DNA from 4 places in the Thiopseudomonas acetoxidans genome. Region 2 is predicted to be linked to each of the others. Evidence: predicted binding sites of a transcription regulator. Region 2 holds the regulator's gene; each other region holds the start of a gene.
The links. The regulator FliA, encoded in region 2, starts transcription of late flagellar genes. The targets are predictions, from matches to a motif close to CTAAAGTTTNNNNNNNNNNNGCCGNTAA.
Positions count from the first base shown of each region.

Region 1: the regulator FliA is predicted to act here: its motif matches at 2,827-2,854, upstream of QEZ41_RS11270 (flagellin).
Region 3: the regulator FliA is predicted to act here: its motif matches at 2,041-2,068, upstream of motA (flagellar motor stator protein MotA).
Region 4: the regulator FliA is predicted to act here: its motif matches at 2,627-2,654, upstream of QEZ41_RS06780 (methyl-accepting chemotaxis protein).

Region 1 covers NZ_JAUCDY010000017.1:34,203-38,611, forward strand. Annotated here, with positions in the region: gene QEZ41_RS11250 (ethylbenzene dehydrogenase-related protein) at 1-162, shown strand, start outside; tRNA gene QEZ41_RS11255 (tRNA-Asp) at 285-361, opposite strand; tRNA gene QEZ41_RS11260 (tRNA-Val) at 377-452, opposite strand; gene QEZ41_RS11265 (methyl-accepting chemotaxis protein) at 865-2,439, shown strand; gene QEZ41_RS11270 (flagellin) at 2,937-4,127, shown strand; partial or broken gene QEZ41_RS11275 (sugar phosphate nucleotidyltransferase) at 4,246-4,409, shown strand, end outside.
Region 2 covers NZ_JAUCDY010000003.1:231,785-236,193, reverse strand. Annotated here, with positions in the region: gene flhF (flagellar biosynthesis GTPase FlhF) at 1-977, shown strand, start outside; gene QEZ41_RS04330 (MinD/ParA family protein) at 1,011-1,826, shown strand; gene QEZ41_RS04325 (RNA polymerase sigma factor FliA) at 1,847-2,578, shown strand; gene QEZ41_RS04320 (chemotaxis response regulator CheY) at 2,646-3,020, shown strand; gene QEZ41_RS04315 (protein phosphatase CheZ) at 3,040-3,825, shown strand; gene QEZ41_RS04310 (chemotaxis protein CheA) at 3,838-4,409, shown strand, end outside.
Region 3 covers NZ_JAUCDY010000008.1:90,513-94,921, forward strand. Annotated here, with positions in the region: gene QEZ41_RS08065 (NAD(P)H-quinone oxidoreductase) at 1-191, shown strand, start outside; gene QEZ41_RS08070 (HDOD domain-containing protein) at 188-1,744, opposite strand; gene motA (flagellar motor stator protein MotA) at 2,214-3,065, shown strand; gene motB (flagellar motor protein MotB) at 3,081-4,070, shown strand; gene rsgA (small ribosomal subunit biogenesis GTPase RsgA) at 4,124-4,409, opposite strand, start outside.
Region 4 covers NZ_JAUCDY010000006.1:132,910-137,318, reverse strand. Annotated here, with positions in the region: gene QEZ41_RS06785 (coiled-coil domain-containing protein) at 6-854, shown strand; gene QEZ41_RS06780 (methyl-accepting chemotaxis protein) at 907-2,529, opposite strand; gene QEZ41_RS06775 (TIGR01777 family oxidoreductase) at 2,950-3,834, opposite strand; gene QEZ41_RS06770 (DUF2058 domain-containing protein) at 4,304-4,409, opposite strand, start outside.

The sequences.
Region 1 (4,409 bases), on a different contig from region 2:
CTAAGAGGTGGCGAGGGCGATGTAGCACTTGAGTCGGGTAAAACCTATAACTTTGGTTTCGCCATCCATGACGACAGCTCTATAGGCCGTTTTCACCATGTATCGCTTGGCTATAAGCTAGGTATCGATACCGAGGCTGATATCACTGCGCTTAAGCAGTAAATGGAGTTTTTGGTTAACGGCGCTGTAACGCTTGCCTAAGTTACAGCGCCTTTTTTTGTCAGCTTTATTTATCCAGAAACGAAAAAACCCGTTAAGCGTTAACTTAACGGGTTTTCGTAATATGGCGCAGTGGACGGGACTCGAACCCGCGACCCCCGGCGTGACAGGCCGGTATTCTAACCAACTGAACTACCACTGCGCTACTTCTCAAGAGTGGTGGGTGATGACGGGATCGAACCGCCGACCCTCTGCTTGTAAGGCAGATGCTCTCCCAGCTGAGCTAATCACCCTTGTCTCTCGAAGTGGTGCGTATATTAGTGATCCAATTTTGGTTTGGCAAGCCCTAAACACGAAAAGATTTTTAAAGGATGTGGGAAAAGGAGGTTTTTTGTTCCGTTTAGCGGTTTAAAAACGTTTTGCGTACATGTAAGTATTTGAATTTGTTGGTTATTGTGTTTTGCTGTTGGTTTTTTTGATTTTCTTGCCGATAAAGCATGCTGAAGGCTTTGTTGTTGCAAAACAGCAACATGCACGTGTCAGTGACAAAACAAAAGCTGTGCTAGGAATATCGAAAGTATGACGCTGTAAAAAATGACAACAGCTAAAAAGAGTGGTTAATTATGTGACCTAGATCACCATAGCTGAGTTTCTTTTATGGATAAGCAGCACGGGCAATCATTTTAATAGACGTAAGGACTTGTTATGAGTAATCAAGTTACTGTTAGCAAAGTTAGTGTTTTTCTCGTAGCAGCAATTAGCGCAGGCTATTTGTTGTTGGTGGGTTACCTTAACTGGCCTTTTGTTTATGGCGTGTTGGTAGCGTTGCCAATTATGGCTTTGTTGTTTTTTAGCACCTCTGCAGCAGATAAGGCTGAGCAGAGTGCGCAAAAAACCAATGATGAAACAGAGCTGACACGTTTAGCGCAGGAGTTGTCTGAATCGACCACCACGAATGCGCTCACCGCCGCAGGTGTGAGTCACTCGGCAGTACAGTTAAGGCAGAAGCTGGAATCCTTGGTGCAGACATCCGCCAGCATTGAAGCCGGTGCGCAGCAGATGATTGTCACTGAACAGCAGACCGCGCAGTTAAGTGAAAGCGGTTTGGAAGCTGCTAGTGAAGTGCGTGAGCATAGTGAGTCGGGGCAGGCGGGATTGCATAAAAGCATTGCCGGCATGCAGCAGTTGAGTCAGCAGGCTATTGAAAACAGCGCGTTGGTTGATAGCCTGAGTCAACGCAGTAAGGAAATTCAACAAGTCACCTCGGTGATTCAAGAAATTGCCAGTCAAACCAACCTGTTAGCACTGAATGCGGCGATTGAAGCCGCGCGTGCGGGAGAGTACGGTCGCGGCTTTGCTGTAGTGGCTGATGAAGTACGCAGTTTAGCCGGTCGCACTGCAGCAGCCACTGAAGAAGTGGACACCATGGTGACCGACATTCAACGCCACACGACTCAGGTAGCAGAGCAATTACAACGATTGATGGCTGAGCTAAATGATAGCGTCGGCTTGGTCGAAACAGCGGGCGAGCAGCTGGATACTATTACGCGATTAGCGACTAACGTTGAGGCGCAGATGTCAGAAATTGCTGGCGGCACACAAAATAACCGTTTGCGTTTGGATGAGTTATTTGGCTCGGTGGCCACTATGCGTCAGGATTTATCAGTCAGCGACGTGCAAACGGAGCAGCTGAGCCAAGCTGCCTTGTCGTTAGAAGAGCAAACTGAACGTATTAGCGAGCGTTTATCAGAAATTAGCCTGTCGCAGTACCACCAAGATGTGTATCAGCTAGCACGTGATGCAGCAGAAGCCATAGGTAAAAGATTTGAGCAAGATATAGACAAGGGTGTGATCACCCAAGGCGCGCTTTTTGACCGTAATTATCAGCCTATTCCTAATACGCACCCACAGAAGTACCGCACAAGCTTCGACAGCTATACCGATTCGGTATTACCGGAAATCCAAGAGCCTGTTTTGCAAAAGCACCCGGGCGCAGTATTTGCTATCTCGGCCACTCAGGAAGGCTATATTGGTACGCACAACACCCAGTACAGCCAGCCATTAACGGGCGATAAAGAGCGCGATTACTTAAATAACCGCACTAAGCGTATTTTCAATGACAAGGTCGGCAGCCGCAGCGGCAATCACCAAAAACCATTACTCTTGCAAACCTACATTCGCGAAACCGGCGAGCACATGCACGACCTCTCCGTGCCTATCTATGTACACGGCAAGCATTGGGGTGGGTTTAGGATTGGCTATCACCCAGAGCGGGGCTAGGGCGGACTAGTCTTATTATGTGCCGCTTCTGCGGCTCGTTTAAACTCTAGCGATATTGTCTGAGTTGGCTGTACAGTTTTCTAGCATTACACTTATTGATAAGCATTTTCCACAGCCCTCAAGGTTGAGCGCCCAGTTTCACTTGAAATAAAGTTGTTTGCCGAGTGTAAAATTAATCAGCGTCGACTAGAATGTATTGTTTGTGGTATACCAATCGCAGGCACAGGCAGTTGGCCATTATCAAGAAGAACAACAAGCAGGCCAAGCTTCATACTAACTGGATGCTTGAGGGCTAACACCTAAAGCTAGTGTTCGGCTTGGTTAGGGCGGCAAATACATGCAACACAAAGCAGAAAAAAGAACTTTGTTTTATCTGTAAAAAAAATATTAAAGTTTTTTTAACCCAGACCGATAAACTAATCAAGCAAGTATGATTTCAAGCTTAAGGCACGGTACTTAAGCTTTTTAATGTAAAACGTCCAGTGGAGGACAACATCATGGCACTATCCGTTAATACTAACGTTTCCGCGTTAAACACTCAGCGTAACCTAAACGCATCTACCAATCAGTTGTCTGTCTCTTTGCAGCGTCTTTCTACGGGTTCGCGTATTAACAGCGCTAAGGACGATGCCGCGGGCTTGCAAATTGCTAACCGCTTGACCAGCCAGATTAATGGCCTAAACGTAGCCGTTAAAAACTCTAACGACGGTATCTCCATGGCGCAAACCGCTGAGGGTGCGCTGGAGCAGTCCACCAGTATTTTGCAGCGTATGCGTGACTTGGCGCTGCAATCAGCTAACGGCTCTAACAGTGCCGATGAGCGTAAAGCGCTTAATGGTGAAGTGAACGAGCTGAAAAAAGAGCTAGATCGTATTGCCAACACCACCAGCTTTGGTGGTAAAAAGCTACTGGATGGTGGTTTTGGTACCACGACGTTCCAAGTGGGTTCGGCGGCTAACGAAAGCATCAGCGTGAAGATTGATGAGATGAGTACTAGTTCGCTAAAATCCACTTACAGTTCAGGAACACTAAGCGGTGCAGCTTCGGGTGCAGCTAGTACTGACAAGTTTCTAAACTTAGCGGTAAAAACATCAGGTACAACCGAAGCTCAGGTGATTTCAGTAGCTATTAATGGTGGTGAGTCAAAAGAAGAGCTAAATCAGTTAATAGCAACAACTATCAACGATGCTAACATCGGTATTGGGGTGCATGAAAACGCAGCTGGTGGCTTTGATGTTCTATCGAAAGATACAATAGGTGCAGCAGCGGGTGATATTGAATCCATAAGCTACATAACTTCTGGAGCTGTAGCAGCCAGTGGTGCTATCAATAAGGCTGTAGTGAGTAGTGGAAATGTAGGTGTTGTAAAAGATGCAGCTATTAAAGATTTGTCACTTGAAACTGTTACAGGTGCGCAGAAGGCCATCCTAACGATTGATCAGGCAATTCAAAGCATCGATGCCCAGCGTGCAGATCTCGGTGCAGTACAAAATCGCTTTGAAAACACCATATCCAACCTGCAAAATATCGCAGAAAACGTCTCGGGTGCTCGTGGTCGCATCAAAGACACTGACTTCGCCTCAGAAACTGCCAACCTAAGTAAGCAGCAGATTCTGCAGCAAGCCGGTACCGCGATTCTGGCTCAGGCCAACCAACTGCCACAAGCAGTCCTCAGTCTGCTGCGCTAAACCGCAAACCCAGACCGCCCCGCAAGGGGCGGGAATCAAAAAAGGCCCGCACAAGTTGTGGGCCTTTTTTATATGAAAGTTAACATGTTGAACTGGCCAATTAGCTAAAACCATCCGCCGCGGCGAACTGGAAACCACCAGCATCAACCAGGCTTATTTGCAACGCGGCAATTTGCATGTAGAGTTACTGGGTCGCGGTTTTGCCTGGCTTGATAGCGGAACCCACGAAAGCCTGCTTGAAGCCAGCCTCTTTGTCGAAACAATTGAGAAGTGCCAAGGCTA
Region 2 (4,409 bases):
CTCAGTACTCGTCAGCCAGCCAGCCTTCAGTCGATCAGCAAGAGCTTGCACAGATGCGTTCTGAGTTGCTGGGCTTGCGTGAGCTGCTAGAAATGCAACTGGGTACAATTGCTTGGGGTTCAGTGCAGCATCAGCAACCCAAACAAGCAGAGTTGTGGAAGCGTCTACAGAAAATGGGTTTGCCGGCCGAGCTGGTTGGCAACCTGATGCAAAAAGTGGCGAGTGAAACCGATCAGCGCCAAGCATGGCGCATGGTGTTGGCGCATTTAGCCCATGAACTGGATACCCCAGCTAAGGATCCTTTGCAGCACGGTGGTGTCATTGCACTGGTCGGTCCTGCGGGAATGGGTAAGACCACTACGCTGGCGAAACTGGCGGCGCGTTATGTGCTTGAGCATGGTGCGCAAAATGTCGCTATCGTCAGCATGGACAGTTTCCGTATTGGCGCACAAGAACAGCTGAAAACTTTAGGCCGCATCTTAAATGTATCAGTAAGCCATGTAGAAGTGGGTCAATCCCTTGAGCAGGCACTGCATCCTTTGCAGAAAAAGCGTCTGGTTTTGATTGATACAGCAGGTTTGCCAGCACAAGATCCCATGTTGGCTATGCAGCTAGATAGTTTGGCAGCTCGAGGTGTTCAGGCGAAAAATTACTTGGTGTTGGCCGCAACCAGTCAAGCACAAGTGCTTAAAGCAGCGTGGCACGCTTACAAGCGCTGTGGCTTAGCAGGCTGCATTATAACGAAGTTGGATGAAGCCGTAAGTATGGGGGAGGCTCTTGGCATGGCTATTTGCCATAACCTTGCAGTAGCTTATACTACTGATGGCCCTAGGATTCCTGATGATATTCAGGCTTCGCGTAGCCATCAGTTAGTGAGTCGAGCTGTACGCATGCAAAACCCAGACGATCCGGGTGAGCAAGAAATGGCTGCAATGTATGCAACTTCTTATCAAGCAGCGGCTAGACAAGTCGGCTAAGCGGCACTAACTGAGATACAAGGTATTAAATAAATGACAAACAAACATTCTGTTCAAGTAGTGGCGGTTACTGGCGGCAAAGGCGGGGTGGGTAAAACCAACGTTTCGGTTAATCTATCCTTAGCTCTGGCTGATCTAGGGCGTCGTGTAGTGTTGTTGGATGCGGACTTTGGTTTGGCCAACGTGGACGTTTTATTGGGTCTTAATCCACAACGTACGTTGGCTGAAGTAATGGATGGTAAGTGCGATTTGCGTGATGTTTTGCTGCCTGGACCTGGTGGAATAAGAATTGTACCCGCTTCATCAGGTACTAAAAGTATGGTTGAAATGACGCCGCTACAGCATGCGGGTCTTATCCAAGCCTTTAGCGATATCGGCGATAGCATTGATATGTTGGTGATAGATACGGCAGCTGGAATTGGTGACTCAGTTACCAGCTTCGTGCGAGCAGCACAAGAAGTGATACTGGTGGTATGTGACGAGCCAACTTCTATTACCGATGCTTACGCGCTGATTAAACTACTCAGCCGTGATCATGGCATGACCCGTTTTCGTGTTTTGGCTAACATGGCACATAGCCCGCAAGAAGGCCGCAGCATCTATGCCAAGCTGGTAAATGTTACCGAACGATTCTTAGATGATGTTACACTGCAATACTTGGGTGCAATTCCCTATGATGAGACTGTACGCAAGGCAGCGCAAAGGCAGAAAGCCGTTTACCAAGCTTTCCCGCGGTCCAAGTGCGCTCTAGCTTACAAGTCAATAGCAGAGAAAGTAGATGGTTGGCCTTTGCCTGCTACACCGCGAGGGCATTTGGAGTTTTTTGTGGACCGTTTAGTGAGCCAATAATAAGGACGGGAATAATTGCAATGACAGTAGCCAAAGGTTTGCAAATGTATGCCACAGCGCAAGCTAGGGATGAACAAACATTGCTGGTTGAACAGCATGCTCCTTTGGTTAAGCGAATTGCTTACCACATGCTGGCCAGACTCCCAGCAAGCGTTCAAGTTGATGATCTGATTCAAGCAGGAATGATAGGTTTATTAGAAGCGGCCAAAAAATACGATTCTAGTAAGGGTGCAAGTTTTGAAACATTTGTTGGAATACGTATCCGCGGAGCGATGCTAGACGAGATGCGCAAAGGTGATTGGGTGCCTCGTTCTGTACATAGAAATACACGCATGGTGAGTGAAGCCGTAAGAAAAGTTGAGTCGCGTACAGGTAAAGACGCTCAAGACAAAGAGGTTGCGGCCGAATTAGATATGAGTCTAGAAGAGTATCACGCGATCTTGGCGGATACACAGGGCAGTAGATTATTTAGCTTCGATGGTTTGCAAGAAGATGGAGCACAGCCAGATTTACAAGTAAGTCATCGGGGGCCAGGTCGAGAAATTGAACAAGAAAAATTTAAACAAGCGCTGGCTCAAGCAATAGAAGGTCTGCCGGAACGTGAGCAATTAGTGCTTTCTTTGTATTACAGCGAAGAGTTGAATTTAAAAGAAATTGGGGTGGTGCTCGGGATTAGTGAATCACGAGTGAGCCAATTACACAGCCAGTGTGCAGCACGTCTTAGAGCGCGACTAGCAGAGTGGCATAGTTGAGATAATGCAAATATGGTTTTTGTTGTGTTCAGTATAGAGCTCTTTGGAGGTTGCCTTGGATAAAAACATGAAAATCCTCATTGTTGATGACTTTTCAACAATGCGCCGGATCATCAAGAACCTCTTGCGTGACCTAGGGTTTACCAATACAGCTGAAGCAGATGATGGTGCTACAGCACTACCCATGCTCCACAGCGGGGGATTTGATTTTTTGGTCACTGACTGGAATATGCCAATCATGTCGGGACTTGATCTTTTAAAGGCCGTACGTGCCGATGATAAGCTCAAGCATCTCCCCGTGTTGATGGTTACTGCTGAGGCTAAGCGCGATCAAATCATCGAAGCGGCTCAGGCTGGGGTAAATGGCTATGTAGTTAAACCCTTTACTGCGCAAGCACTGAAAGACAAAATCGAGAAGATTTTTGAGCGAGTTAATGGTTGATACGGTTAATGGAGCAACCATGACGGTAGATAAGTGTGCGGTAACTCAATTACAACAAGCGGTTCAACAAAATGCCGATGATTTGCAAGCGAGTCTTGCCGAGCAAAACTGGGAAGAGGCGGTGCGAGTTATTGGTAAAATTAACTTGGTGCGTGATCGGGCACTTTATGATGAGGTGGCCAAGTTAACCCGCGAATTACACGGTGCCTTGCTGGATCTGCAAGTTGATCCAAGCAGTCCTCATGCGGAAGAAATGTCGCAGATTACCGATGCGAATGAACGATTGAAGTATGTCGTCAAAATGACAGAAAAAGCAGCCAATGACACTATTGACTTGGTTGAGAAGAGCGCGCCATTTGCGAACTATATTAGCTACGAAGCACAAAGTTTGACGGTTGATTGGCGACGCTTTATGCAGCGCGACATGTCGGCGGCAGAGTTTAGGGAACTAGCCAAGCGGGTAGAAACATACTTAGAGCGCGGCTTGCATGATAGCGATGAGTTATCAAGTAACTTGAATGAGATTTTATTGGCGCAGTCCTTCCAAGACCTTACTGGGCAGGTCATCAAGCGAGTTTCTACGCTAATAACAGATATGGAAGAGAGCTTGCTGAAGCTGGTTGTTATGGCAAGCACTGTTGATCGCGTTGCCGGTATTGAACATTCACCCGAAGATTTAAGAAAAGCTATAGATAAACATAAAGCTATGATTATGGGTGAAGGTCCGCAAATACGTGCCGATAATGACGATGTAGTAGCTGATCAGGTTGATGTGGATGATTTGCTATCAAGTTTGGGACTTTAGGGGGCAAAATAAATGAGCTTTGAAGCCGATGAAGAGATCCTCCAAGACTTTCTCGTAGAAGCAGGTGAAATTCTAGAGCTGTTATCAGAACAACTGGTTGAACTAGAAAGCAGCCCTGATGACATGAATCTACTGAATGCTATCTTCCGTGGATTTCATACCGTAAAGGGTGGTGCGGGTTTTTTACAGTTAACCGAATTGGTTGATTGTTGCCATATTGCCGAAAACGTCTTCGATATTTTACGTAAAGGCGAACGCACGGTAACTCCAGAACTGATGGATGTGGTTCTACAGGCTCTAGATAGCGTTATTAGCATGTTTAATGAAGTGCGTGAAGGAGTTCAATTAACCCCAGCGCCGCCAGAGCTGTTAGCTGAATTAGCTCTATTAGCTGAGCCTGAGGGTGCAGCCGTTGAGGACAGCGTGGTTGCAGCACCTGAACAAGAGTACAGCGAAGATGATGCTGACGCAGAGTTTCAGCAAATGCTCGAAGCAGCTGGTCAGGAGGCTGATACTACTGTTCAAAATAATGACATTATAACGGACGATGAATTTGAAGCTTTACTCGATGAGTTGCAGGGGCC
Region 3 (4,409 bases), on a different contig from region 2:
TGCGCACACGTGATGATGACTTTAAGGCGGCGCTGATACAGTCGTTGAAAGATCAAGTTTGGCCGCTGTTTGCGGCGGGTAAGTTGACGCCACAAGCTGAAGAGGTGTTTGACTTTACCGATGCGGTAGCTGCGTTTGAACGCCTAGCCAGTAATCAGGTGAACGGTAAACTGGTGCTGCAACTGAGTTAAGTGCGGCACCGCATAATGGTTAAAGCTTGTTCAAAATATCGGCAACTGGCGTTAAACACCTTAAGGCTATTGGCGTGCAGTTGCCGGTTTTGTGCATCAGCAATAATGAGCATTATGGGCTGATAGTCCAAACATAGCGTGCCCATCACAAAGTGGCTGCTGTCGATAGCCGCAGTAAAGTCTTGGCTTAAATGTGTTTGTAGTTGGGCCAGGTTTTTATCCTGCACATACAGCTGAGTGTTTTTCTTGAGCAGCTTTTGCATGAACGGACTTTGTGCTGTTTGCGTTAAGGGTTGCTGCAACGCAAACGCAAAGCCGCGCTGGTAAATAGGACGTAATTGTTGTGTTTTTGCCGATATTGCAATCATCGCTATACGTGATAAACCAAGCGTTTCCAGCATTTTTGCCATACTTTCCAGTAATTGAGCATGGTTAACGAAAGGGCTGGGTCTTTGTAGCATGCTTTGGGCTTGCTGTTGCCAGTCTTTAAGGTCTTCTGTGGTGGGTGGCAGTAAGTGTTGTGGGTCACTGTCCTGAGCTAGCAAGCCATTTTTAGGTCTGCAGATACGGCGTGCTGTCCATGGCCAGAGTAAGGCTTGCGCGGGATGCCATAAATCCGTCTTGCCTAGTTGGCGGGCATGCTCCACTGCATTTAGATGTGTGTGTTTTTGCACTTTATCTAGCGGCCAACCAAGGAATAGGGCGGTAAATCGTTGCCAGCGTAAACAATGCTCATGTGACCAAGAGTAATGGGCGTCTATTGCTAGGCCGTTAGCCAAAATAATGGTGTTGGCAGGCTGTCTAAACCAAAGGAAAATATCTTTCTGCTCATCCAGTAACCGCTGCTGCTTTAAAGGCTGTGCGTGTAATTTGGCAACTCTGAGGGTGCGCACCATTATGTGGCGCTTTTGGTTAAGCATGCGGTGCGCCTCAATAACCCACTCTGGTAGTGACCAGCGCTCGGCCAAAGCTTGACACAATAAGGTTAAGGACGTACCAAATAATTCATGTTCCACTTTATACTGTGGCTCTTTATTGCCCAATACGCGCTGCTCCCACAGCTTGAACAGCTCTGGATGGCGCGTGAGTAACGGCCATAAAGGGGAAAGAAATAATAGGCTGCCCCAGTGAATATCCTGCCAGATCCTAGCCAGTTTGGTGGCAAAGAGCGCATTGGCCTGTGCATTAGCATGCTGGCTGATAAGCCAAAGCTGTCTAAGAGGCTTGTGTATCTCTGCTTCGGGTGTGTCGTCTAACCGGCTTAAAAGCTGTTTACATTGGGTCATGCCTAGTCGGGTCAAGGCGGCTTCTAAATGCTGGGCAGGCTTGCTAAATGAGCTGTGTTGCTTATTGGCTTCGCGGAAGAAAATAAGCGCAATCGAAGGGGCGGAACTTATAACCTGAGCGATATCACCTAAACTGCTGCGTGGATTGCTTAGCGCAGTTTCCACACGTCGCTTGTGACCGCTTGGAACAGGCAGCTTTGTATTGTCTAAAAGAGCTAACCATTCGTTTAGCTTTTTTGGTGTGGGTTTAGGTGTGTTGTTACGCATCTAAAAGGACTATAATCCGCGACTTAATTTTGAGAAGCCTTTAAATAACTACCTGTCTAGCTACCACCGCGTTAAAAAACGTACTCACAATCTTTAGATTGAACGTGCTTTAGCACGTCCCGAAGGGGGAGCGAAGCGAATAATGCTTATTTACTTATGTAAACAAACTGCGCTTTTTCGTACGTTTTGACTCGCTAGCGCTCGCCCTTCAGGTCAGCCTTTGGCTGTTACTCCCGTTGGTCGTTGCGCCTTGTGTTAGCGTCCTCGGTAACGTTTTTCAGAAGCTCTTGATTGAGGTTAAGATATTCCTATCTTGGCCGATATGTGGTGATTGTTGCTGAGTTAGATATTATATATTTGCTTAATATGGCATAATCTACCATTGCAACAGGACCAGTTTAGCACCCAAATGGCTTTTTAAGTAGCTACGCCAATGAGACAATTTGATAACGAGAATGTGTGATTTTTTATGATAAAAATTGTAGGGATTTTAGTTGTTTTTGGTAGTGTGTTGGGAGGATACGTTTTATCCGGAGGGCAGATTGCAGCCATTATCCAACCTTTTGAGGTGCTGATTATTCTTGGTGCTGCCTTTGGTGCTTTCATGCAGGCAAACCCTAACAAAACCGTAAGTCACGTTGTTAAAAAATCTTTACAAATGTTTGGAACACGCATTAATAAAACACTGTATTTGGATGTGTTGAAAATGCTGTATGAAGTGCTCAACAAAAGCCGACGTGAAGGCATGATGGCGATTGAGTCGGATATCGAAGATCCAGCAGCTAGTGCTATTTTTAGTAAATATCCAGCCATATTAAAAGACCAGCGCATGACTGAGTTTGTCTGTGATTATCTGCGTATTATGTCGACCGGTAATATGGCGCCCCACGAGTTTGAAGGGTTGTTCGATATGGAACTCGACAGCCTTAAAAGTGAGCTGGAGCATCCGGGCCATGCTGTACACCAGGTTGCTGATGGGCTGCCGGGTTTTGGTATCGTTGCTGCTGTTTTGGGTATTGTGGTGACCATGGCGATGCTGGGTGAAGCGGAGCAAAATGAAATTGGTCGTCACGTCGGTGCGGCTCTGGTAGGTACGTTTTTAGGCATTTTGGCGTCCTACGGGTTTGTTGGGCCATTGGCCGCGAGTCTGGATTACGATGGTAAGCAAGAGCTGAATTTGTACGAAGCGATCAAAGCAACCTTGGTGGCTTCAGCCTCAGGCTTGCCGCCCAGCTTAGCGGTTGAATTTGGTCGCAAGGTCTTACTGCCTGCTAACCGACCTAACTTTATTGAGCTTGAGCAAGCCGTTCGCGGCGGTTAAGACAGGAGTTAGTCAGTGAGCGGTGGTAACCAACCCATAATAATTAAGCGTGTAAAAAAGGTCTCAGGTGGTAGCCATGGAGGCTCATGGAAAATTGCGTTTGCTGACTTTGCTATAGCGATGATGGCTTTTTTCTTGGTGATGTGGCTGCTATCTTCAGCGACACCTGAGCAATTAAAAGCTATTTCTGGTTATTTCCAAGACCCCGTTGGTTACAGTCAAAGCGCCAGTCCCTATGTGATTGACTTGGGCGGCACGCCAACACCCTCTGCAACCTCGACTATCAATCCGGAAATCAATGATGAAATTAGCTTGCGTGTTGATACAGAGCAATCGCAAGGCTTGGATAAAGAAAGCGCTAACCTGTTGGAGCAATTAGAGCAGGAGCGGCTAAACTTATTATTGCTTGAGTTGCAAAATAAGTTAGAAGAAAGCAAAGAGCTAGAGCCTTATCTTGATCAAATATCGCTTGCTATCACTCAAGATGGCTTGCGTATTCAGATTTCCGACGCGGAAAACCGGCCCATGTTTTCCTTAGGCAGTGCCAAGCTGCAACCGCACTTTGAAGATATTCTTTATATGATGGCTGGCTCATTCCGCGCCGTGCCTAATAAAATCAGCATCGGCGGTCACACAGATGCTAAGCCCTACTCGGGTGCAGCAGAGTTTGGTAACTGGGAGCTATCAGCCAGCCGTGCCAATTCGGCCAGACGTGCTTTACGCTCTGGTGGGCTTGAGGAAGCGCAGATTGCGCGTGTTTCTGGTTATGCATCGTCTATGTTGTTTGATCGCAAAGACCCATATAATCCTGTAAATCGCCGCATTGATATTTTGGTTCTGACTAAGCGTGCACAAGAAGAAATTGAAGGCACGGAGACGGGTTTAACCAACGAAGAAGTGAATCAGTCTAAAGAGCAGGTTATAGAGCAGACCAAGCCAATGCGTGAGCGGTTAAATCTGTTCGAGGACGGTTTGCTGGATATGCAGCCTGATCGGCGTTTATAGTTTTAGCTGTATGTGCTTATCTAGATATCTGTGGGTCAAGGCGCTAGTGCTTGCTAGCGCTCAGATAAATTGGCGGTTAGAGATTTAAAGCTTGTCAGGCGCTCATGACTGATGTGGCCTTGCGCAACGGCTTCCAGCAGCGCGCAACCGGGTTCATGCTCGTGGCTGCAGTTGCGAAAACGACAGCGACCTAAAAACGGATGAAATTCAATAAAACCCGCTTCAATATCGTCAATGCTCACATGCGCAAGACCAAACTCGCGTATGCCGGGTGAATCAATTAAGCTGCCGCCGTTTGGAAAGTAAAATAAACGCGCTGTGGTGGTGGTGTGAGTGCCT
Region 4 (4,409 bases), on a different contig from region 2:
TCTGCATGCCAGCTAACAAAAACACTCCCGCTCCTAATGATGAGCTACCCAGTCTTACCGCACAGTCTGACGACAGCATTCAACTTGAACCTTTACTCGGCGAAACCTCTCGGCTGTTTAATCAACCTAGCAAAAAACCGCGCCAATTGGCTATTTGGTTCGCCATAGCAAGCATTGCCGCAGGCACAGGAGCTCTAGCCTACAACAATTATCAGCGCATGCAGCTTCTGGAACAGCAGCTGATCGCCACACAAGACAACTTTGCTGAAATTAGCGGTGATGCTGCCAAACATATTCAAAGCATCTCTGGACAGCTCAATACCAGTCAGAGCAGCGCTCAATCAAAAATCGCAACATTGAGCCGCACACTCACAACACTGCAGCAGCAACTTGAGGCTATCAACACACAAACAGGCAAAAACACTGAGCAGGTGCGTTCGCTCTCCAAGCAACAGGAGCAGCTGAAGCAACGCTTAACACAACATGCCAACGCAGTAAAAGAAGGCTTGCTGGCCGTCGATGCCGCTCAGCAACAGCTGGGTAGCGAAGTTAAGCTCGGCTTTAAGCAGCTAGAAGTTTTTCAGCAACAGCAATCCCAGCAGTTGGAGGTTAACCAAACCCATAATCAACAGTTAACCCTAATCCATGCTGAGCTTGAAGCCTTAGCCCAGCACTCTGAACAGCTCAATGAACAACTCAAGCAGTACCATAGCAATCAGTTGGCCTTACAAAAGCTGCAACAAGAACTGGATAAGATTCACGCTGAACAGGTTGGGCTCGCACAAGAATTTCAAGCCTATCGAGCGCAAATAACACGCAGTATCAACGCTTTAAATGAAGCCATAAAGCCATAAAAAAAGCCCTGCTATTGTTACCAATGGCAGGGCTTAAAAGGTGACTTGTGGGTTAGAGTTTAAATTGTCCAACCAAATGGTTTAACTCGGCGGCTAGGCGCACCAACTCTTCGCTGTTCTGCGATGTTTTAGTCGCCCCTGCTGAAGTCTCGTCCGCAATCTGGCTGATCGTAGTTACATTACGGTTGATTTCATCAGCCACTGAAGACTGCTCCTCAGCTGCAGTCGCGATTTGCATGTTCATATCGCTGATGGTTGCCACCTCTGCAGCAATGACATGCAAGCTTTGTGCGGCACGCTCCACGCGCTCCGTACCATAGCCAGCGCGGTCTTGGGCGCCACCCATAGCAGTCACTGCATTAGAAACTCCTTTTTGTAACTGCTCAATCATGTTTTGAATTTCTTCAGTGGAATGCTGGGTACGTGACGCCAAAGTACGCACCTCATCGGCTACTACAGCAAAACCACGACCCTGCTCACCCGCTCGTGCTGCCTCGATGGCCGCATTCAAAGCCAACAAGTTGGTTTGTTCGGCAATACCCTTGATTTCACTTAACACCTTGGCAATATTGGCGGTATCGCCTTCCACCTGAGCAACCACCTGTGCGGCGCTCTCGATCTCATTAATAAGCGTACGTATACCTTCTATCGCCTCTTGCGCAACGAGCACACCGTTGCTCGCTTCTTGGTCTGCACCCTGTGAAGCCTGCGAAGTCTGTGTTGCATTTTGCGCCACCTGCTGCACTGTGGCGCTCATCTCATTCATGGCCGAAGCCACCATGTCAGTTTCAGTACGCTGCGCTACAACAGCCTTAAGGGTATCGTCAGCAACGGAAGCCACCTGATCCGATACTTGACTCAAACGTTGCGTAACACTCGACACAGCATTGAGACTATGGCGGAACTTACCGATCATGCGGTTAAAGGTCTCACCCATAGCGCCCACTTCGTCTTTGGCATGTACCTCTACGGTGCGGCTTAGATCGTCAGCGTGCGTCATTTCTTCCATGGTTTGGCGCATCGCGTTAATACGCACAATAACCACTCGACGAACAATATAAATGATAACAATCAGCCCAACAATTAACAGCAATAACTGAATGGCAGCGCTCATCAGGATATTTTGCATCACCTGCTCATCAAGTGCTTCCAGTGAATAGCTTATTCGTACCGCACCTACCACCATATTTTCGGGCACCATGTGACACATCAAACAATTAGTGCCGCGATAATCTGTTTCGGCCAATATAGGATTAATCACCGTTAAAATGCGCGAGCCTTGCCTGTCATCAATATGTACCACAGGATCGCCATTAAGCGCGCGCTCATCCAATTCATCTAGAGCAACCTGATAGTCATAGCCCGGACCATACATTGAGTTAATCGCATCATTGCGAATAATCCGCGCCTCAACTACCCCAGGACGCTCAAGAATCTTGCTGCGTAACACTTCGCGCTGAGCCATAGTACCCGTCAACATCATGGTGTTAATGCTGTCAAAGTACGTATCTGCAGCGTCTTTGGTTTGTTGCTCAACAACTTCGAGCACTAGCTGTTTTTCATTGCTCGCAGAAAAAAGCAAAGAAGCCGACATCATCACAAAAAAAACCGACAGCATTGCAATGTTTATTTTGGTCTGCACTGACATGTGTTTTGTTTTTGGCACTTGGCTCATGCTTTAACCCTCAAGGTACTTCTCTTTTTTATAACCTAAAAGTTGCAGGTTCCTTTACAGGAGCTTTTAGTTTTGAAAATCGTGTCGACTGTAAGTGTATTCGGCTTACCCGTTAAAACCTTGAGCAAATAGCCGTTAATTAAATTATTGCTTTATTTTTATAACAATAATTACTCGCACATGCCATAAAATTGGCATCCAGCATCGCGCACATGAATAACTTGCAAGACGCATGCCACACATACAGCTTCAACCAAGCCTGTACTGTGACAACCGACACACTTTATCACCTATTTTTTATACGCAAAAGCACTGAGTAAGCAAACACCACCCACTAAAAGTAGTAAGGACTTTTCGAAACTTACAAATAAAAATCTAAGATTCTGATTTTCAGTACTGAATTAGAGCTGCAAACGCACTTTAATAAATCTGCGCTAAAGCGCCCTCAAGCTCAGGGTAGTTAAATTTGAAGCCTTCATCTAATAAACGCTGTGGCAGCATTTTATCGCTAACCAGCAGCAGTTCAGCCAGCTCACCAAACAATAACCTCAACACCTTTTCCGGCATAGGGAGCAGAGTGGGTCGGCGTAATGCAGCGCCTAAGGATTGCGTGAAATCGGCATTAGTTACAGGATTGGGGGCACTGGCATTAAATACGCCACGCGCTCGCTCAGTGTCTACCAGCCATGCATACACTCTGGCCATATCTTCAAGATGGATCCAAGGGAACCAATGCTGGCCCTTACCCAATCGACCGCCCAAACCCAATTGAAAAGCCGGAAGCATTTTGCTTAAAGAGCCACCCCCTTTACCCAGCACCACACCCGTGCGTACTAAACAAACGCGTACGCCCAAAGCCTCGGCGGCTAAAGCGGCTTTCTCCCAAGCGGCACAAAGTTCATGTGTAAAGCCGTCACTTGGTTGGGTTTGCTCGGTAACCGTTTTATCACCCTGCTCACCGTAATAACCCACGGCGGAGGCCGATACGAGAACCTTGGGAGGAGTAGCTTGCGCCTTCATCCACTCCACCAACTGTTCAGTTGTGTTAACTCTAGAACTTATCAATAGCTGTTTGCGTGCGGACGACCAGCGTTTATCGGCAATTCCTGCGCCGGCCAAATTAATCACGGCGTGCACAGAATCAGGTTCTAACTCGCTTAACTGATTAACAAACTCAGTCACACCCTGTGGCAACACTGGTTTGGTTTGCCGCGTCCACAAAATCAGCTGGTGTCCTTGGCTGACTAACAGTGGGCAAAGCGCTTTACCAATAAAACCTGTACCGCCAGATATTAAAATACGCATATAGACCTCGACCCGATTGATTGAACTGTCAGCCGTTGAGTGTCCATGACAGCACTTTTTTCACCCCAGTATCAACAGCATTTTATGTTGGGGAGTTTGCGACCTAACTCAAAAACACTTATCAAAAACGACAATTTTCAGGGGCTTATTCTATGCAAAGCCATATGCACCATAGGCTTACACAATGCATCCACAAATACTGTGGATAACTCTGTGCATATCATGCTGACAAAACCAGCTTCCTCTTGACTGCATTGGTTCTAGGGCGGTTTGCTGCTTTTTTAGGCACTGACTAAAAGTCCTACTAAATCAGCAACTTGTGCCCACATGAAAAATCATTGCATGATTTAGTGTTTTTTAGCGCAGCTTAACGCAACATCAATTTAATCTGTGTACAACTACTGTTACCGAGGTATAACTGCGCGCTCATATCAGCAATTAGCGCGCAATAACAGCCCTATCCTTGGCTTTACCACATTAAATCATCCGGCACCTGATATGCTGCATAGGGATCGTCTTCATCCGGTGTTTCAGTGGCTACATTTAACAGCACAATCCTGCGCGGATCGCGCTCT